One region of the Streptomyces violaceoruber genome, then DNA from elsewhere that is predicted to be linked to it. Evidence: riboswitches for the same ligand, from Rfam matches in the RefSeq annotation. Region 1 holds a riboswitch; each other region holds the start of a gene.
The links. Region 1 has a riboswitch for cyclic di-AMP ahead of R2E43_RS09425 (M23 family metallopeptidase). Riboswitches for the same ligand answer to the same signal wherever they lie in the genome.
Positions count from the first base shown of each region.

Region 2: another riboswitch for cyclic di-AMP. It lies ahead of R2E43_RS04580 (M23 family metallopeptidase); the one in region 1 lies ahead of R2E43_RS09425 (M23 family metallopeptidase).
Region 3: another riboswitch for cyclic di-AMP. It lies ahead of R2E43_RS14545 (C40 family peptidase); the one in region 1 lies ahead of R2E43_RS09425 (M23 family metallopeptidase).
Region 4: another riboswitch for cyclic di-AMP. It lies ahead of R2E43_RS15525 (transglycosylase SLT domain-containing protein); the one in region 1 lies ahead of R2E43_RS09425 (M23 family metallopeptidase).

Region 1 covers NZ_CP137734.1:2,180,789-2,185,907, forward strand. The annotation lists gene R2E43_RS09420 (GntR family transcriptional regulator) at 149-844, opposite strand; gene R2E43_RS09425 (M23 family metallopeptidase) at 965-1,729, opposite strand; cyclic di-AMP (ydaO/yuaA leader) riboswitch at 1,742-1,906, opposite strand; gene R2E43_RS09430 (M16 family metallopeptidase) at 2,098-3,486, opposite strand; gene R2E43_RS09435 (M16 family metallopeptidase) at 3,483-4,835, opposite strand.
Region 2 covers NZ_CP137734.1:969,302-974,420, forward strand. The annotation lists gene R2E43_RS04570 (TetR/AcrR family transcriptional regulator) at 1-52, shown strand, start outside; gene R2E43_RS04575 (SGNH/GDSL hydrolase family protein) at 155-940, opposite strand; gene R2E43_RS04580 (M23 family metallopeptidase) at 1,184-2,122, opposite strand; cyclic di-AMP (ydaO/yuaA leader) riboswitch at 2,125-2,284, opposite strand; gene R2E43_RS04585 (tyrosine-protein phosphatase) at 2,709-3,506, shown strand; gene R2E43_RS04590 (DUF6126 family protein) at 3,528-3,647, opposite strand; gene R2E43_RS04595 (helix-turn-helix domain-containing protein) at 3,644-4,258, opposite strand; gene R2E43_RS04600 (aspartate aminotransferase family protein) at 4,332-5,119, opposite strand, start outside.
Region 3 covers NZ_CP137734.1:3,327,531-3,332,649, forward strand. The annotation lists gene pcrA (DNA helicase PcrA) at 1-1,273, opposite strand, end outside; cyclic di-AMP (ydaO/yuaA leader) riboswitch at 1,527-1,709, shown strand; gene R2E43_RS14545 (C40 family peptidase) at 1,716-2,912, shown strand; gene R2E43_RS14550 (tellurite resistance/C4-dicarboxylate transporter family protein) at 2,939-3,955, shown strand; gene R2E43_RS14555 (hypothetical protein) at 3,933-4,286, opposite strand; gene R2E43_RS14560 (C40 family peptidase) at 4,595-5,119, shown strand, end outside.
Region 4 covers NZ_CP137734.1:3,521,290-3,526,408, reverse strand. The annotation lists gene fahA (fumarylacetoacetase) at 1-1,010, opposite strand, end outside; gene R2E43_RS15530 (HAD family hydrolase) at 1,464-2,273, shown strand; gene R2E43_RS15525 (transglycosylase SLT domain-containing protein) at 2,297-2,788, opposite strand; cyclic di-AMP (ydaO/yuaA leader) riboswitch at 2,793-2,958, opposite strand; gene R2E43_RS15520 (polyprenyl synthetase family protein) at 3,643-4,653, shown strand; gene R2E43_RS15515 (LolA family protein) at 4,912-5,119, shown strand, end outside.

The DNA of each region.
Region 1 (5,119 bases):
CGGACGGGACAGCAGCACCGAAAGGCCCGCCGGGACCACCGGACGGGCCTTTCGCCTTTTCCGCTTCCGCTTCCGCTTCCGCTTCCACACATTCGGGGCGGCAGAAATAGCCGCCGGAATTCCCCCGCCTTTGTATACGGAACCTGTGTTACCGGAGCGGGCTCGCGGTGTTTACGGAATGTTGCGTATTCCTCACACGCTCCGTCGCCGCGCCGCCGGCGGCGAACCGGAGCCGGTACCCGGGCGCCGACCGCTCGATGTGCCGGGTCATGAGCGCCCGCGCGCGTTCGGCGTCGCCCCGGGCCACGGCGTCGGCGATCGCCGCGTGCTCCGCCCAGTGCTCCACCGGTCCGACCGGTGCCTCCACGACGTACATCCAGGCGATCTTGTGGCGGAGCTGGGTCAGCAGCGCGGTCAGGGAGGGGCTGTCCGCCGCCCTGGCGAGGGTCTCGTGGAACCAGCCGCCCAGGGAGCGCAGCTCGTCCACGGTGCCCCGCCCGGCCCGTTCCTGCCCCAGCCTGACCAGGCCGCGCAGCACCTTGAGGTGGGCGTCGGTGCGCCGCCGCGCGGCCCGGGAGGCACCGAGCGGCTCGAGGAGCGTGCGGGTCTCCAGCAGATCGGCGGCCTCCCGCCGGGTCGGTTCCGCGACGCACGCGCCCGCGTGCCGCCGGGTGACCACGAAGCCCTCCGCCTCCAGCGTGCGCAGGGCCTCTCGGACGGGGACGCGGGAGACGCCGTAGCGGCGGGCGAGGAGCTCCTCGGTGAGCCGGCTCCCGCGCCCGTGGACGCCGGTCACGATGTCGTCCCGAATCGCCGTGCACACCGAATGTGCCGGAATACGCATGACCGACCTCCGCCTTGATCCCCAGAAACGTCGACGATGGACGCGCTTTCAGCGACTCTAGGCCAATCAAGCCGGCATGGAATACAAAAAGCCCCGACCCGGGAAGCCGGGGCTTTTTCGTCAGACGTTCACTCCGTGGGAGCGGAGATAGGCGACGGGGTCCATGTCCGAGCCGTACTCGGGGCTCGTACGGGCCTCGAAGTGCAGGTGCGGTCCGGTGACGTTGCCGGTGGCACCCGAGACGCCGATCTGCTGGCCGGGCTCGACCGACTGGCCGACCGAGACGCCGATGGACGACAGGTGCCCGTACTGGGTGTACGTGCCGTCGTGCATCCTGATCACGACCTGGTTGCCGTACGCGCCGCCCCAGCCGGCCTCGACGACGGTGCCGACACCCACGGAGTGCACGGACGTGCCGCTGGAGGCGTGGAAGTCGATGCCGGTGTGGCTGCCCGAGGACCACAGGGAGCTGCCGGCCTGGTAGGCGGTCGAGACGTACGAGGCGGTGATCGGTGCGACGAAGGTGTTGAGGCGCTCGCGCTCCGCCTCCCGCGCGGCGCGCTCCTTGGCCTCGCGCGCCTCCTTGGCCGCCTCGGCCGCCCGCTCGCGGGCCGCCTCCCGAGCCGCCTCGCGGGCGGCGGCGTCCGCGGCCGCCTGCTTCTGGGCGAGGGCCTGGGCGTCGATCTCGTCGGCTATGGAGTCGCCGATGGTGACGACCGGGGTGAGCCCGGTCTGTTCCGCCTCGGGCTCGGCGGCGAGCGCCGGAGCCGCGAGGGTGCCGACCACACCGGTGGTGGCGAGTGCCGCGACTCCCGCCGCGCGGACGGTGGTGCGGTGCACCCGGCCGGGACGGCGGTGCTTCCCGGTGGCGCGCGTGAACGCCATGTAGAGGCTTGTCCTTTCCTTCCCTCTCGCCTACCGGGTTAGCTGACGGGTTCGGAGGTGGAAGGTCTCCTACGGACCCCCTCGCGGTGCGCGCGGGCGTCCGATTCACCCCAGGGACTGCGATGGGTCCCCGGCTCCCCTGGCTCGCGCCGTACGGGGACTCGGCGATGGCTGTCCGGTGCCGCGGGTGCGGCGCACTGCCTGACGAACAGCCCGGACGACGCTAAACGCGGCTGCGTTCAATCCTCAAACGCAACAGGCTTTTTGTAGCGCACGCCACAGGGCAGACGGGCAACCACTCCCCCAATCCGGACAAACGGCGGCCCCGGTGACACACCGGTCACCGGGGCCGCCGCGCGCGCGTGCCGCTACTCGGCCGCCACCACGGTGACTTCGCCGATGCCGAGGGCCTCGACGGGCTCCTTGATCTGCGCCGCGTCGCCGACGAGGACCGTCACGAGACGGTCCACCGGGAAGGCGTTCACGACCGCCGCGGTGGCCTCCACGGTGCCCGTGGCGGCCAGTTGACGGTAGAGCGTGGCCTGGAAGTCGTCGGGCAGGTGCTGCTCGACCTGGTCGGCCAGCGTGCTCGCCACGGCCGCCGCCGTCTCGTACTTCAGCGGCGCCACGCCCACCAGGTTCTGCACGGCCACGTCGCGCTCGGCGTCGGTGAGCCCCTCCGCCGCCAGCTTGCGCAGCACCGTCCACAGGTCCTCCAGGGCGGGACCGGTGTTGGGGGTGTCGACGGATCCGCTGATGGCGAGCATGGCGGCGCCCGTGCCGTCCGGCGCGGAGCGCAGGACCTGGCCGAACGCCCGCACACCGTAGGTGTAGCCCTTCTCCTCGCGCAGGACGCGGTCCAGGCGCGAGGTGAGGGTGCCGCCCAGGCAGTAGGTGCCGAGCACCTGCGCGGGCCACACGCGGTCGTGCCGGTCGGCGCCGGTGCGGCCGATCAGCAGCTGCGTCTGGACGGCGCCGGGACGGTCCACGATGACGACCCGGCCCCGGTCGTCGGCGGTCACCGGGGGCACCGGACGCGGCTCGGCGGCCGAGCCGGTCCACGCGCCCAGGGTGTCGGCGAGCAGCGCGTCCAGGTCGACGCCGGTGAGGTCGCCGACGACCACCGCGGTGGCCGTGGCGGGGCGGACGTGCCGCTCGTAGAAGGCGCGTACGGCCGCCGAGTCGATGGCCTCGACCGTCTCCTCGGTGCCCTGGCGCGGGCGCGACATGCGCGCGTCGGCCGGGAACAGCTCCTTGGAGAGTTCCTTGGCGGCACGCCGGGAGGGGTTGGCCAGCTCGTGCGGGATCTCGTCGAGCCGGTTGCGCACCAGTCGTTCGACCTCGCCGTCCGCGAAGGCGGGCGCCCTGAGGGCGTCGGCGAGCAGGCCGAGTGCCTTGCCGAGGCGCGAGGCGGGCACCTCCAGGCTCAGCCGGACGCCGGGGTGGTCGGCGTGCGCGTCCAGGGTGGCGCCGCAGCGCTCCAGCTCCGCGGCGAAGTCCTCGGCGGAGTGCTTGTCGGTGCCCTCGGAGAAGGCGCGCGCCATGATGGTGGCGACACCGTCGAGACCGGCCGGCTCGGCGTCCAGGGGGGCGTCGAGGAGCACCTCGACGGCGACGACCTGCTGGCCGGGGCGGTGGCAGCGCAGCACGGTGAGGCCGTTGTCGAGGCTGCCGCGCTCGGGAGCGGGGAACGCCCAGGGCTTGGGCTCGCCGGCCTGCGGCTGGGCGTGGAATTCCATGGTGGCGAGCTCGGTCACTTGGCCGCCTCCTCGTTCTCGTCGCTGGCGTCGGTCTCGTCGGCGGAGGCGGTGGGCTCGTAGACGAGCACCGCGCGGTTGTCGGGGCGCAGGCGGGCCTTGGCGACCTCCTGGACCTCCTCGGCCGTCACCTCGAGCACGCGCTGCACGGCGGTGAGGGCGAGCTGCGGGTCGCCGAACAGGACCGCGTACCGGCACAGTTCGTCGGCGCGGCCGGCGACCGTGCCCAGGCGGTCCAGCCACTCGCGCTCCAGCTGGGCCTGGGCGCGCTCCATCTCCTCGGCCGTGGGGCCCTCGTCGGCGAACCGGGCCAGCTCCTCGTCGATGGCCGTCTCGATGACCGGCACCTCCACGTCGCCGGACGTCTTCACGTCCAGCCAGCCCAGGGAGGGTGCCCCGGCGAGCCGAAGCAGGCCGAACCCGGCGGCGACGGCGGTGCGGTCGCGGCGGACGAGGCGGTTGTACAGGCGGGACGACTCGCCGCCGCCCAGGACGGTCAGGGCCAGGTCGGCCGCGTCGCACGCGCGCGTGCCGTCCTCCGGCAGGCGGTAGGCCGCCATCAGGGCGCGGGCCGGGACCTCCTCCTCGACGACCTCCCGCAGTTCCCCGCCCATGACGTCGGGCAGCGCGCCGTCCCGCGGCGGCTGCTTGCCGTCGTGCGAGGCGATGGAGCCGAAGTACTTCTCGATCCACGCGAGCGTCTGCTCGGGGTCGATGTCGCCGACGACCGAGAGCACCGCGTTGTTCGGCGCGTAGTAGGTGCGGAAGAACGCGCGCGCGTCCTCCAGGGTCGCCGCGTCCAGGTCGGCCATCGAGCCGATCGGCGTGTGGTGGTAGGGGTGGCCCTCCGGGTAGGCGAGGGCGGTCAGCTTCTCGAAGGCGGTGCCGTAGGGGACGTTGTCGTAGCGCTGGCGGCGTTCGTTCTTGACGACGTCCCGCTGGTTCTCCATCGACTCGTCGTCCAGGGCGGCGAGCAGGGAGCCCATGCGGTCGGCCTCCAGCCAGAGGGCGAGCTCCAGCTGGTGGGCGGGCATGGTCTCGAAGTAGTTGGTCCGCTCGAAACTGGTGGTGCCGTTGAGCGAGCCGCCGGCGCCCTGCACCAGCTCGAAGTGGCCGTTGCCCTTGACCTGGGCGGAGCCCTGGAACATGAGGTGCTCGAAAAGGTGAGCCAGTCCGGTGCGCCCCTTGACCTCGTGGCGCGAGCCGACGTCGTACCAGAGGCACACCGCCGCGACCGGGGTCAGGTGGTCCTCGGAGAGCACCACGCGCAGGCCGTTGGCCAGGCGGTGCTCGGTCGCTGTCAGGCCGCCGGAGCCTGCCTGGGCTGTGGCCGTGTGACCCATGGGCATGTACGTCCCTTCGATCGCGAGATCCTGGTGGAGTCACTGGGTGAACCACCGGGTGGAATCCATGGGCGGAACTGCGGAATTCCGCCGGTCCCGCCACTGTATGCAAGCGTGCGGGCGGCCGGTGGAGTTCCCGGCCCTCGTACGCCGAGAGCGAGAACGCGGTTGACGGGCCGCCGGAGACGGCTGCGGGGACGGCACCCCGGGACGAGGGCGTACCCTGCGGGCAGCGCCGGGCCGGCAGCCCGTGACGGGTCCTGGTCGGTGGCTGTCAGTGCCGCAGTCCA
Region 2 (5,119 bases), 1.2 Mb from region 1:
GGCCCGGGAACTGGGCCTGGAGCGGGCGGCGTTGACACCGACGCGGCGCTAGCGCCCGTCCGGACGCCGGCCCGTCCCGGACACCGGCCCCTCGGGATACCGGCCCCTCGGGACGCCGGCCCGCCGGTGCGCCGGGACCGCACCGGCCTCCGCGTCAGGCCACCGCGGCGATCCGCGTCTTGATGGCGTCCGGCGACAGCGTCCCCTTGGCCGTCACGTGGTCGCCCGACGACTCGCCCCGCAGCCGGCGCCCGATCCACGGCACCAGGTACTCGCGCGCCCAGTGCACGTCGTCGCGCCGGACGTCGAGCGTGCCGCGCGGCGGCAGGGGCGGCCAGGGCTGGTCAGGGTCGGCCGGGACGCGCAGGCCCAGGGCCTGCCCCGCGCGCAGCGCCACCCGGGTGTGCCCCTCCGGCGACAGGTGCAGCCGGTCGGCGTCCCACGCCCTGCGGTCCTGGACGCTCCGCAGCGACCACAGGTCGAGGACCGGGCAGCCGTAGCGGTCGGCGATGGCGCGGACGTGCCCGTTGTACGTGGCGATCTTGCCGCGCAGGTGCTTGAGGACGGGTACCCCCCGGGTGTCGAACCCGGTGGTTACCAGGACGGTTCCGGCCGCGGCGGTCAGCGCGGCCACCGCCAGCTCGAACCGCTCGGCGACCTCGTCGGGATCGGTGCCGGGCCGGATGATGTCGTTGCCGCCCGCCGCGAACGAGACGAGGTCGGGCGCGAGTCCGACGACCCGCGGGACCTGTTCCGCCACGATCTGGTCGAGGAGCCTGCCGCGCACGGCGAGGTTCGTGTACGTGAAGTCGCCCTCGGGGCGCCGGTCCGCGAGCAGTACGGCGAGCCGGTCGGCCCAGCCGACGAACGCCCCGTCGGGGCCGGGGTCGCCGACGCCCTCGGTGAAGCTGTCCCCCACCGCCACGTACGACCCGATCACTGCTCTGCTGTCACTCTTCGAATCGTCTGCCACATCGGCCCATGATTCACCTTGGAATGTGACCTACGCGACCGTAGGAAGGGATTGACGGGCGGTGAGAAAGGCCACGCCTAAAGTATTCGTCAATTCCGGAATACGGCGAGGGGCCTGTACGGCGCGCGCACCGGGTCCGGACACGCCGAAGGCCGGACCCGGGGATCGGGGTCCGGCCTTCGGTGCGCGGGGGCCGCGCGGAACCGGTCGTCAGACGGAGACGCCGTGCGAGCGCAGGAACGCCAGCGGGTCGATGTCCGAGCCGTAGTCCGGCGTGGTGCGGATCTCGAAGTGCAGGTGCGGGCCGGTCACGTTGCCGGTGGCACCCGAGAGGCCGACCTGCTGACCCGCCGTCACCGACTGACCGGTGGAGACGGAGAGCGAGGAGAGGTGGGCGTACTGGGCGTAGTGGCCGTCGGCGAGCTGGATGACGACCTGGTTGCCGTACGCGCCGCCCCAGCCGGCGGAGACGACGGTGCCCGCGCCGACGGCCTTGAGGGAGGTGCCGGTCGGGACGACGAAGTCGGTGCCGGTGTGGTAGCCGCTGGACCACATGCTGCCGGACTGGTGGTACGGGGTGCCGACGGTGCCGCCCGCGACGGGGGAGGTGTAGCCGCTGGTGGTGCCCGTGGACTGGCTGCCGGTGTCCGAGGAGGAGGCCTTCTCGGCGTCCGTCGACTTCTGGGCCGGCTTCGCGGCGGTCTTCTCCGCAGGCTTCTCGGCGGACTTCTGCGCGGGCTTCTGCGACTGCGCGGAGGACGGCGCCGACGGCTTGGCGGCCTGGCCGTCGATCGAGAGCTTGAGACCGGGGTGGATCAGCGACGGGTCGGAACCGACGGCCTCGCGGTTGTCCGCGTAGAGCTTCTTCCAGCCGCCGTCGACGTCCTGCTCGTCGGCGATCTTCGAGAGGTAGTCGCCGCTCTTCACGGTGTAGGTGCGCGAGTCGGAGTTCTTCTCGGCGGCGGCCTTCTTGGCGGACGCCGGAACGGACTGCACGGCCTGCTCGGAAACGGAGTGCGCGGGAGCGGCGTTGGCGGCGGCGGCACCCATCAGCGGGAGCGCGAGCGCGGCGCCACCGGTCCCGGCGACGGCGATGGTGCGGGTCAGGCGCATGGCCCTGGTACGGCGGTGCTTACCCTTCGCGGGCATGGTGAATTCCTCTCCGGCGCCTGCGAGGTGAGCTGTCGGGTGCGGGCTGGAGATGCCCGGCCGCGCCGGAGCGCGGCTTTACCCCAAGCCGTTCCGGGAACCGGAACAGGCAGTTCTACCTGTGGGTCCCCCGCTCCTGCCGTGTACGGGTGGTCGATGAGTGCGGGCTCCGGTCGGCGGCAGGATTAGGCGTCCGTCCGGATCGGTGGTGAACGTAAGGGACCAAGACGCACAGGGACAAGCGAAGGGTTCCCCCGGCAGGTGTTCCGATTGATCCTTTACGGGAATATCCGGTAACCCTGCGTCGATTTCCGTCGCGCGCTTTTGCTTAAAGCCCCTTGAGAAACAGTTGAATTACGTGAACATGACGGGCAACGCACGGTCACGGATATGACGCTGCTCACGCGCCTCACCTTCACCCTCCGCCATTTCAGGGCCAGTTGTTATTAAGCCACCAATTCGGACAGAAGGCTCTAATCGGCCCGGAATATCCCTCGGGGCTCCATTTCGCGCCCGGGTGATGCCGTATCGTCGGGTGGAGCCCGCCGGCGAGCAGCGGCGGCGGGGCGGAGTGGGAGGAGCCCCCGTGACGCAGCAGGTCCCGTCGACCGAACCCGAGCTGACCGGCGTGCGCAACTTCCGGGACGTGGGCGGACTGCCGACCGTGGACGGGCGGCGGGTGCGGCAGGGGGTGCTGTTCCGCAGCGGTCACCTGGCTCACGCCACCGGGGAGGACGCCGCGTTCCTGGCCTCGCTGGGCCTGCACACGATCTTCGACTTCCGCAACGCGGCCGACCAGAAGCTCGAGGGCCCGGACGTCGACCTGCCGGGCGTGCGCAATGTGAACCTGCCGCTGAGCGACCCGGCCGACGGCGCCGAGTTCTGGAAGATGGTCCGTGACGGCGACCTCGACCAGCTGCGCGAGATCCTGGCCGACGGCAAGGCCGCGGACCGGATGATCGGCTCCTACCGCGCGATCGTCACGGAGCGCACCGCGGAGCACTCCCGCATCCTGCACGCGCTCGCCGAGGACAGCGTCCCGGCCCTGATGCACTGCGCCGCCGGAAAGGACCGCGCGGGCCTGTCGATCGCCGTCACGCTGCTCGCCCTGGGTGTCGAGCGCGAGGCCGTCGTCGAGGACTACCTGAAGTCGAACGCCGCGCACCGCCGCTACAAGGTGCGCCGCAGCGGTTCCGCGGCCTCGGCCTACTCCCCCGAGGTCATGGAGCTGCTCAGCCCTCTGTTCGACGCGCGCGCCGAGTACCTGGCGGCGGCCTTCGAGACCGTCGAGGAGACGTGGGGCGGCGTCGACGCCTATCTGGAGCAGGGCCTGCGCCTCACTCCCGCGACCCGGGAGCGGCTGCGCGAGCGGATGCTGGACTGACCCACCCGCCCGCGCCCGGCGCTACTTGGCGCCCACCTCGAACAGCAGGTAGAGGAAGCCGCCGAAGACGTGCCCCAGGGCGATGTAGACGATCAGCCGCACCCACAGGGCGCGCGGGAACTTCTCCTGCATGGTGCTCATGGCGTCTCTCCAGGGGTCGGGCCGAGGCACAGGGCGGCCGTCGGGCTCTGCAGCAGGGTGTGGACGAACAGCAGCTCGACCCCGTCGGGGTCCTGCGCGGCGATCCGGTGCGGGGTCATCGAGTCGAAGTGGGCGCTGTCCCCCGCGGTGAGCCGGTGCTCGGTGTCCCCGAGGCGCAGTCGCAGCCGGCCCCGCAGGACGTGCAGCCACTCCTCGCCGGGGTGCACCCGCACGACGTCGCCCTGGGAGCCGTACGGAACCTGGACGCGCAGGGCCTGCATGCCGCAGCCCGGCGCTCCGGCCCGCCAGTACGTCCAGCCGCCCGCGGCGGTGGGTTCCATGTCGGCGGCGCGCACGACGGCGTCCCGGTCCGCGGCCGACTCGCCCAGCAGCTCGGCGACGGTCGTACCGTAGACCCGGGCGAGGGAGAGCAGCATCGGCAGCGAGGGCTGGCGCTGCCCGGTCTCCAGGCGGGAGAGGTGGGCGGGCGAGAGCCCTGCGGCGCGGGCGGCGGCCTCCAGGGTGAGGGCGGCCCGCCGCCGCAGCTCACGCAGCTGGGGCGCGACGGCGGCGACCGCCCCCTCGGCGGGGCCGGTCTCGGAGGAGCTCATGCCTCCATTCAGCCCGAATCTTGCCCGCCAGGCAAATTCCTTGCCTCAGAGGCAAAAGACCCGGAGGGTGCGCTCAGCGGTTGGCCACCGCCTGCTTGACCAGGGTCTTCCCGAAGTCCCACATCAGGCCACCGCCATGGTGCGCGTCCTCCATCACCTCCGTGAAGGCGTCGACGAACCGGTCGGCGTCGTCGGTGTCGACGATCAGCGGCGGGATCAGCTTGATCACCTCCAGGTGGTCGCCGGACACCTGGGTCAGGATCCGGTGCCGTTGCAGCAGCGGCACGACCACCATCTGCGCGAACAGTCCCTTCCGCGCCGCCTGTAGCATCGTCCAGCGGCTGCGCAGCTTCAGGGACCTGGGCCGGCCGAACTCGATGCCGATCATCAGTCCGCGGCCCCGGACGTCGGCGAGCAGCTCGTAGCGGTCCACCAGCTCCGCAAGCCGGGACTTCAGCCGCTCCCCCACCGCCGCGGCGTTCGCGACGATCTCCTCGTTCTCCATCACCGACAGCACCGCGAGCCCGGCGGCCATGGCCTGTGCGTTGGACCCGAAGCTCGCCGAGTGGACCTGCACGCGGTCCATCGAGGAGTACACCTTCTGGAAGATCCAGTCCTTGCCCAGGGTGGCCCCCACCGGGACGTATCCGCCGGACAGCGCCTTGGCCACGCAGACCAGGTCGGGCTCCACCCCGTCCGAGTGCTGGTAGGCGTAGAACTTGCCGGTCCGGCCGAGGCCCGTCTGCACCTCGTCGGCGATCAGCAGCGCCTTGTGCCGGTGCAGCAGCTCCTGCGCGGCGAGCAGGTAGCCGGGCGGGGCCTCGTGCACGCCCTTGCCCTGGACCGGCTCCACGATCAGGG
Region 3 (5,119 bases), 1.1 Mb from region 1:
CCTCGCCCGCGTCGGTGAGGCGGTCTATCTCGTCGGCGACGAACTGCGCCTCGTCGTGCTCGGTGTCGGCGACGTACCCGGTGATCTGCGCGCCGCTGCCCTGGTTGGTCCACAGGTTCTTGGGGCGGCGGGACTCGTTGCGCTCGATGACCGCGTTGGCGGCGCTGAGGATGGTCTGGGTGGAGCGGTAGTTCTGCTCCAGCAGGATCGTCGTCGCGTCCGGGTAGTCCTCCTCGAACTGGAGGATGTTGCGGATGGTGGCGCCGCGGAAGGCGTAGATCGACTGGTCGGCGTCGCCCACCACGCACAGCTCGGCGGGCGGCACCTCGGCCTCCGGCGGCACGTCGACGGGGTGCTCCGAGGGCACGCCGACCAGCTCGCGCACCAGGGCGTACTGGGCGTGGTTGGTGTCCTGGTACTCGTCGACCAGGACGTGCCGGAAGCGGCGGCGGTAGTGCTCGGCGACGTCCGGGAAGGCGCGCAGCAGGTTGACCGTCGTCATGATCAGGTCGTCGAAGTCGAGGGCGTTGGCCTCGCGCAGCCGCGACTGGTACATGGCGTAGGCCTGGGCGAGGGTCTTCTCGAAACCGTCGGCGGCCTGGGCGGCGAAGTCCTCCTCGTCGATCAGCTCGTTCTTCAGGTTGCTGATCTTCGCGCTGAAGGACTTGGGCGGGAAGCGCTTGGGGTCCAGGTCCAGGTCGCGGCAGACCAGCGCCATGAGCCGCTTGGAGTCGGCGGCGTCGTAGATCGAGAACGACGAGGTGAAGCCGAGCTTCTTCGACTCGCGGCGCAGGATGCGCACACACGCGCTGTGGAAGGTCATCACCCACATCGCGTTGGCGCGCGGGCCGACGAGCTGCTCGACGCGCTCCTTCATCTCGCCCGCGGCCTTGTTGGTGAAGGTGATCGCGAGGATCTGGCCCGGGTGGACGTTCCGCTCGGCCAGCAGGTGGGCGATGCGGTGGGTGAGGACGCGGGTCTTGCCGGAGCCGGCGCCGGCCACGATGAGCAGCGGGGAGCCGGAGTGGACGACGGCGGCCCGCTGGTTCTCGTTCAGCCCCTCCAGGAGCGCGGCGGCGTCCAGGGCGGGCCGCGGGGCGCCGTCCCGGTAGTGGGTGTCCCGCTGCGGGGGCGCGTCGAACTTCCCGCCGAACAGATCGTGCGGAACCGGCTCCGGTCCGTGATCGTCCTCGGGCGGCGGCGGGGGTTCCTCCTCGTGACCCCGGGGGGTCTGGAGGCTCGCCAGGAAGCTGTCGTCAAAGAGGTTGCTCATCGCTCTCCGAGTCTAGGGCGCCCCACCGACAACCCGGTGCCACCCCGGAAAATGCCCACCATCCCCGGCGTGGACACGCCCTGCGACCAGCGGAACCACGAAGAGTGACGCCCGCGACCACCCCGGAGGCACCCGAACGAAAGGTCACGAAAATGTATCGGGCATATCACCCACCAACCTTCACAGCGGCCACACGAGTTGGCTACGGTGCGGGGCAGGCCGCTCGACCCCCTCCGGCGAACCTCGCCGGGCCGCGCGGCCTCCGCCGAGTCCGGCCTGCCCGCACGGCACCGGAGCCGGGGACCCAACCGAGAACTTTGGGGTGAATCGGCCTCACCGCCCTCGACGCGAGGACGGTCCGCCGTAGGGCAAACCTTCCGCGCCACACCGCCCGAACCCGACAGCTAACCCGGTAGGCGGAGCACTGGAAGGAGTCGCCTCCTTGGCGTCGCACCGCAAGTCGCGTCCCACCGGTCCCCGCGTCGCGGGCATCCGGACCCCGGCCCTCGCCACCGCGGCCCTCACCTCCGTCGCCCTGCTGTCCCAGACGGCGAACGCCACGCCGTCGGACGACCGGCCGACCCTGGAGGAGGTCGAGAAGAAGGTCGACGACCTGTACCGCCAGGCCGGGTCGGCGACCGAGAAGTACAACGCGGCCAAGGAGAAGACCACCAAGCAGCGCAAGAAGGTCGACACCCTCCTCGACGACGTCGCCCAGCGCACCCAGAAGCTCAACGACGCGCGCGAGGAGCTGGGTTCCTTCGCCTCCGCCCAGTACCGCACGGGCGCCTCGGTCCCGGAGACCGCGACGCTGCTGCTCGCGGACTCGCCGCAGGACTACTTCGACCAGAACCAGCTGATGAACCGGCTCACCGGCCGGCAGAAGACCGCCGTCGACGACTACGTCACCCAGCAGTCCGAGACGATGAAGAAGCGCCGGGAGGCCACCGAGAGCCTCGAAACGCTCACCGACTCGCAGACCGACCTGAAGACGGCCAAGTCGACCGTCCAGAAGAAGCTCGCCACCGCGCGGGAGCTGCTTTCGGAACTGACCGCCGAGGAGAAGGCCCGGCTCGCGGCGATCGAGAGGAAGAAGCAGGAGGAGGCCGAGCGCAAGGCCGCCGAGCTGGCGAAGCAGCAGGCGGCGCAGGAGGACGCGGAGCGCAAGCGGCGGGAGGAGGCCGCACAGCAGCAGGAGAGCGGCTCCGGATCCTCGGGGACCTCCGGCGGCACCGGTTCGTCGGACTCCTCGGGCTCGTCGACGCCGGGCACCTCGACCGGCACCAAGGCCGAGAAGGCGATCGCCTTCGCCCGCGCCCAGATCGGCAAGCCGTACGTCTGGGGCGCCACGGGCCCCGGCTCCTACGACTGCTCGGGCCTCACCCAGGCCGCCTGGAAGGCCGCCGGCGTGACGCTGCCGCGCGTCACCTACGACCAGGTCAACGCCGGGACGACCGTCTCCGTCTCCCAGGCGCAACCCGGTGACCTGGTCTTCTTCTACGACGACATCAGCCACGTCGGCCTGTACATCGGCGACGGCATGATGATCCACGCCCCGAAGCCGGGCGCGTACGTCCGCGAGGAGTCGATCTTCTACGACGGCGAGTCCTCGATCTACAGCGTGGTGCGCCCGGCCTGATCGGCGAGGTACTTAGCATCGGGCGCATGTCATCGGCCACCCATCCCTCCGCGCTGCGCACCTGGTGGGCGCAGCGTCCACCGGCGGCCGGGGCCGCGGTGATGGCGACCGGCATCGTGTCGGTCGCCCTCCATCTGACGGGCCGCGAGGTCCTGTCGCGGATCACCCTCGCCCTGGCCTGCGCCGCCTGGCTGATACTGGCGGCGAACTTCGTCTACCTGCTGCTGGCCGACCACGCCCAGTGGGTGAAGCGGGCGGGGACGCCGGGGGCACTCACCGCCGTCGCCGCGACGACCGTGCTCGGCACGCGGTTCTCGCTGCTCGGCTGGACGCTCCTGGCGGCGGTGCTGCTGGCGCTTGCGTCCCTGCTGTGGCCGTGGCTGCTGTTCCTGGTGGTGCAGCACTGGGGGCGGAGGATGCCCGGGGCGGTGTTCCTGGGCTGCGTGGCCACGGAGGGGCTCACCGTGCTCGCCGCCACGCTGGCCGCGGCCACCTCGACGCCGTGGCTGGCGCACGTGGCGCTGGTGCCGTTCTGGCTGGGGATCGTGCTCTACCTGATCGCGCTGTTCCGCTTCGACCTGCGGCAGGTGGCCCGGGGTTCCGGGGACCACTGGGTGGCGGGCGGCGCGCTCGCCATCTCCGCGCTCGCCGGTGCCAAGCTGCTCGCGGCGGCCGGGACCGGCATGTACCTGTGGAACGCCGACGACCAGGCCGTCCTGCACGACGTGACCGTCTTGCTGCTCACGCTCGACCTCGCCTGGTACGCCGTGCTCCTGGCCGCCGAGATCGCCTGGCCCCGCCTGCGCTACGACGTGCGCCGCTGGTCGACCGTCTTCCCGCTCGGCATGACGGCGGCGGCGACCCTGTCGGTGGCCGCCGTCCTCGACGTCCCGTGGCTGGACGCGCCCGGCCGGGCGCTGCTGTGGATCGCGGTGGCCGGGTGGCTGGCGGTCGCGACGGGAGCGGTCCTCCGGGCCCGCTCCGGGCTGCGGTCCGCGGACGCGGACCCGGGACCGGCCGTCAGGTCCACAGCACCGCGATGAAGATGTTGGCCAGGGTCAGCGCGCCCACCAGGCCGAACAGCGGCTTCTCCACCTTCTCCTCGTCGCGCTTCACGTAGACCAGGCCGAGGATCACGATCAGTACGGCGAGCTTCACGCCGATCTTGACGTTGTCGACGGAGTAGTCCTGGGCCTGGTTGAGACCGACCAGGACGGCACCGGTGACCAGCATCGTCAGCGCGCCGTGCAGCATCGCGGGGGTGAACCGGGCCGCGCCCTGGCCCATCGCCTTCATCTGGGTCAGGAAGCCCCCGAGGAGCGAGGCGATACCGATGATGTGCAGGCCGACGAAGAGGTGGATGAGTACGTCCATGAGGCCGGAGCCTAATGAGGGACCCGACACGCCCGGACACCGGCCCGCCCCGGCGCTCCCATAACAGCTCACGTCCCCCACCCGCCCCCGGTCCGGCATATCGGTCATCACCCTGCGTGAAGACGCCGGGCCTCGGAGGGCGTACCGATCAGATGCGGTCGCCGCCCGATCCGCTGCCGCCACTTCCGCGCATCCCGTCACCGGACCGTTACCGACGCGCCTAGCGTCCTGGCCCAGGCAGCCGGAACGGACCGGAGCCGACCCGGCGCCGGCCGGAGTCGAGTCGTACGGAAGGACGTGGATCGCAGGTGGGAACGCACCGCAGGCCGCGACAGCGCGCGAAGGGCGGCGGCAGAGCCCGTACGGCGGCCACGATCACCCTCGCGGGGGCGGCCACCGCGACGGGCCTGGGCGGGACGACCGTGCACGCCGATCCGCAGCCGACGGCAGCGCAGGTCAGGGCCAAGGTGGACAAGCTCTACCAGGAGGCCGAGGTGGCCACGGAGAAGTACAACGGCGCGAAGGAGAAGGCGGACGCCGCCGAACGGCGCCTGGAGGACCTGCGCGATGAGGCCGCCCGCAAGGAGGACCGGCTGAACTCGGCGCGGGAGGCGCTGGGTTCGGTCGCGGCCGCGCAGTACCGCAGCGGCGGCCTCGACCCGGCCCTGCAACTGGCGCTCTCCTCCGACCCGGACCGGTACCTCGACGGCGCCGCGTTCGCCGAGCGCGCGGGCAGCCGGCGGCAAGCCGAGGTGGGCCGCGTACGCAAGGAACTCCGCGACATCGAGCAACTGCGCGGCGCCGCCCGCGTCGAGGCGGCCTCGCTGAGGTCG
Region 4 (5,119 bases), 1.3 Mb from region 1:
CCGTTGACCGTCATGTGGGCCAACTGCTGGGCGGCCGTCCAGTACATGGTGGAGAACGGCGGCTCGGAGACGACGTGGCCGTTGACGGCGACGGAGATCCGCAGGTCGTAGCCGCCGGGGGCGTCCTGGTCGGTGTCCGTGTCGTCCAGGTAGGGCAGCAGCTCGTGCGTGCGCTCGGGCGGTGCCACCCGGGCCTCCTCCAGCGCGTCCAGCGGGGTGATCCACGCCGACACCGACGTGGTGAAGGACTTGCCGAGGAACGGACCGAGGGGGACGTACTCCCAGGCCTGGACGTCCCGCGCGGACCAGTCGTTGAGCAGGCAGAGCCCGAAGACGTGCTCGCGGAAGTCGCCGAGCGCGACCGGACTGCCCAGTTCGGACGGCACACCCACGACGAAGCCGACCTCCGCCTCGATGTCGAGCCGGACGGACGGACCGAAGACGGGTGCGGCGTCGGCCGGGGCCTTGCGCTGCCCCGACGGGCGCACGACGTCCGTGCCCGAGACGACGACCGTGCCGGAGCGGCCGTGGTAGCCGATCGGGAGGTGCTTCCAGTTCGGGGTGAGGGAGTCGGCGGCGTCGGGGCGGAAGATCTGGCCGACGTTGCGGGCGTGGTTCTCGGAGGCGTAGAAGTCGACGTAGTCGGCGACCTCGAAGGGCAGATGCAGGGTCACCGACGACAGCGGGTGGAAGAACGGCTCCAGGGTCTCGCGGTGGGAGGGCACCGTCACCCACGCCGTCAGCGCGCGCCGCACGTCCGACCACGCCGTGCGCCCGGCCGCCAGCAGCGGGTTGAGGGTGGGCTGCGCGAGGAGGGCCGCGTACGGCGAGCCGAGCGCGTGGGCCGCCGCCCCCGCGTCGAGGACGTGGTCGCCCAGCCGGACGCCCACCGTCCGGTCCGTCCGGTCCGTCCGGTCCGTCCGGTCGAGCGAGCCGGGGATCGAGAACACGCCGTACGGAAGGTTGTGCGGGCCGAAGGGGTCGCCCTCGGGGACATCGAAGGGGGGCATCGGGTGCTGCCTCGCTTTCGTGCTCGCCATGTGCGCCGTGCGCGCCGTGTGTGCCGTTGTGTGACGGCGGTTGTACTGAGTGTGTCAAGTGTGCCGGGGTGCGGTGTATGCCGTTGTGTCACGTGATCGGGGTGCGTCACGTGACGCACGCGGTCGGGCCACACGTTACGGGTGACGTGCCGCTCTTGGGCAGTGCCGCCGAAGGCGGCGGCGGCCGGTCCGGGTTCGGGGGCGGAAGGCACCGCCGCGAGCGCCCGGAGGGCAGGTGGCGTGCCATGCCGCCGCCAACCGGTGCACAGGCCCCGAACCGGCTTTAGCCGATGATGTGTCAGGTTTCGGACATCATCGGGCGTCGTCGTGCAACGCCGTGCGGGTTCGAGCGCACTCGCTACGCCCTCGTTCGGAAGCGGTCACGGGTGAGTCCGACGGGTGCCGTGTCCGTATTCTCTGATCATGGACCGCACCGCATATTCACTCGTCGCCACCGACCTGGACGGCACGCTGCTCCGAGGCGACGACACCGTCTCCGACCGGTCGCTGGCCGCGCTGGCACGGGTAGCCGGGGCGGGTGCGCGCCACCTGGTGGTGACGGGGCGCCCGGCCCCCCGGGTGCGCCCGCTGCTCGACCGGCTCGGCTGCACGGGACTCGCAGTGTGCGGACAGGGTGCGCAGGTCTACGACGCCGGCGCGCACCGGATGCTGTGGTCGGTCACCCTGGACCGGGAGCTGGCCGAGACCGCGCTCGGCAAGATCGAGGCCGAGGTGGGCCAGGTGCACGCGGCCGTGGACCAGGACGGCGTCGACGGACTGACGCTCATCGAGCCGGACTACCTGATGCCCCACCCGACGCTGCCCGCGGTGCGCGTCGAGCGGCGGGCGCAGCTGTGGTCCACGCCGATCAGCAAGGTGCTGCTGCGCCACCCCGAGCTGACCGACGACGAACTGGCGGCGACGGCTCGCGCGGTGGTCGGCTCCCTCGCGACGGTCACCATGTCGGGGCCCGGCACGGTGGAGCTCCAGCCCTGCGGCATCACCAAGGCCACCGGTCTGGCGCTGGCCGCCGAGCACCTGGGTCTGGAGCGGCGGCGGACGATCGCCTTCGGGGACATGCCCAACGACATCCCGATGTTCCAGTGGGCGGCCCACGGTGTGGCCATGGCCGGCGCGCACCCCGAACTCAAGGCGGTGGCCGACGAGGTCACCACGACGAACGAGGACGACGGCGTGGCCGTCGTCCTCGAGCGGATCTTCGGTACCTCTTAGGCGAGGTTCGGGCGGCGTACGGCTCAGTACGCGCTGAAGACGTTGTCCATCGAGCCGTAGCGGTCGGCCGCGTAGTTGCAGGCGGCGGTGATGTTGGCGACCGGGTCGTACGGGTCCCAGGAGGTGCCCTCGACGTGGTAGGCCTGGAAGGTCGGGTCGATCACCTGGAGCAGACCCTTGGACGGGGTGCCGTTGATGGCGTTGATGTCCCAGTTGTTGATGGCGAGCGGGTTGCCGGAGGACTCACGCATGATGTTGCGGTGAATGCCCTCGTAGGTCCCGGGGATGCCGTGCTGGGCCATGATGTCGAGCGACTCGCGGATCCAGCCGTCGAGGTTGTCCGGGTAGGCCGTGGCCGCCGTGGTGGCGGTCGTGGCGGCGGCCGGGGTGGCCGCGGAGGCGGTGGTGGCGCCGATGAGCGGCAGCGCCAGCACCGCGGCACCGGTGCCGGCCACGGCGAGCTTGCGGGCGAGGCGGCTGGTGCGGGCGTGACGGTTCTGACCGTTGGCAGACATGCGGTGTCCCTCTCCTTACGCCTGCGAGGTGAGCTGTCGGGTTCGGGCGGGGAGGTGCCCGGCCGTGCCCTGACGGGTACGGCTTCACCCCGAGCCGCTCCGGTGGTGACCGGTGCGGCGACTTACCTGGGTCCCCCGCTCCTGCCTGCGAGTTTGTTGGATGGATGACTGTGCGACGGGCGGTGGCAGGATTCGGCGTCCACCCGACAGGCCGGGAACGTATGCGAGAGCACATGTCCGGAACAAGTGCAGGAATCACCCAACGTGCCTGTTGACCTTGTTCTGAGGCCTATGAGGCTCTTGATCCTTTGCTGCTGCCAATCCCCAACTGGCTTGCGGGGCAAAGGGAGGGCACAGGTTCCGGTCGGGTTGCCTGCGGGTCGCCCGGAGTGAGCCAACTCACTGGCTTCAACAAGCACGGCAAATGGGGCATTAACCCCAACTGGGCGCCAATGGGCTGCGGGTGGGGACGGCTTCGGGTGTCGGGCGGGGAGGGGTGGGAAGCGGGGAAGGGGAGAGGGCGGCGGAGGGGGAGCGAATAAGGAAGGGGTGGGCGTGTCGATCGGGTGACGTTCTCGAAGTGCGGGCCGTTGGGAGGAGTGATGGGGTCTTTGGTGGCGGCTCCGGCCCGTTCGCCCTCCGGCTCCGGCTCGTCCCCTCTGGCGATATCAATCAAAATCTGCTCATATCACCTGATCAAAAACATACCGTTCATGATCCGATACCGACCAGCCTGTAACGGTGGGCGCTAGCGGTGATCGAAACGTGACCGGATACGCTGACTTGAGTGGTGGCAGCGACCTATCGACAAACCAGGTAATCGCCAGTAGACACCAGCAGACAGGAGACCCCTCGTGACCGTCGTCGGGCCGTTCGGGCTGAGCGTGCGGGACCAGGCTCTGGAAGCCGATGTCCAGGCCGGATTGGTTGCTGTCGAGGAAGGGTTGCTTGAGGCAACCAAAAGCGAGGTGCCGTTCATCACGGAGGCCGCCCAGCACCTGGTGCGGGCCGGCGGGAAACGGTTCCGGCCGCTGCTGGTGATGCTCTCGGCCCAGTTCGGAGACCCCTACGCCCCCGGGATCGTGCCCTCGGCCGTGGTCGTGGAGCTGACCCACCTGGCCACGCTGTACCACGACGACGTGATGGACGAGGCCGCCGTGCGGCGCGGGGTGCCCAGTGCGAACACCCGCTGGGACAACTCGGTCGCGGTCCTCACCGGCGACTTCCTGTTCGCCCGTGCCTCCCAGATCCTCGCCGACCTCGGCCCCGAGGCGGTCCGTGTCCAGGCCCTCGCCTTCGAACGGCTGGTCACCGGTCAGATCCTGGAGACGGCCGGCCCGCAGGACGGCCGCGACCCGGTCGACCACTACCTGGACGTGCTGGGCGGCAAGACGGGCTCCCTGGTGGCGGTCTCCTGCCGGTTCGGCGCGATGATGTCCGGCGCCGACGAGACGGTGGTGGACGTCCTCACCCAGTACGGCGAGCGGCTCGGCGTCGCCTTCCAGCTCGCCGACGACGTCCTGGACATCGCCTCCGACTCCGACGAGTCCGGCAAGACGCCCGGCACGGACCTGCGCGAGGGCATCCCCACCCTGCCCGTGCTGCGGCTGCGCGAGCGGGCGGCCCGGCTGGGGCTCGCCGAGGACCTCGCGCTGTGCGAGCTGCTCGACTCCGACCTGAGCGACGACGCGCGGCACGCCGAGGCGCTGCGCCTGCTGCGCGCCCACCCGGCGCTGGAGCAGGCCCGCCGGGACACCGTCCGGTACGCGGAGGAGGCCCGGGCGGCACTGGCCCCGCTGCGCGAATGCGACGCGAAGGCCGCGCTGGTGGAGCTGTGCGACGCGGTGGTCCACCGGGCCGGCTGACCGCCCTTTGCGGTCCGTCGCCGCCTCCGCGGTCCGCGTCGGCCCCTACGGGCCGGGGGAGTCGGCACCCCTGCGTGTCATCCCGCAGGAGTAGGCGGAGTTGAGCCCGCGGTCTGACGCTTGTGCTCCGGCGATTTGGTCAGATGGACACCACGGAAAAACACCAATCCTCACCGATTCGGGTGAGAATGGCGGCTCACGGGTGAACGAGTGCGAGGTCGCGAGACAGCCGCCGCCGACGACGGAGGTAGGGCACACATGGCACCGATCGATTCCGACGACAACACGACCGCCGGGGCGGGCGAGGAGCTGCGGGCCGGACGGCGCAAGGCCGCGCGGTACGTCGTCCCGGTCGCGGTGATGGGAGTGGCGGCCGCGACGATCGGGCTCGTCCCCGCGCTCGCCGACTCCGGCGACCCCGACCTGCCGAAGGTCACGGCGGAGCAGCTCATAGAGAAGATCGCCA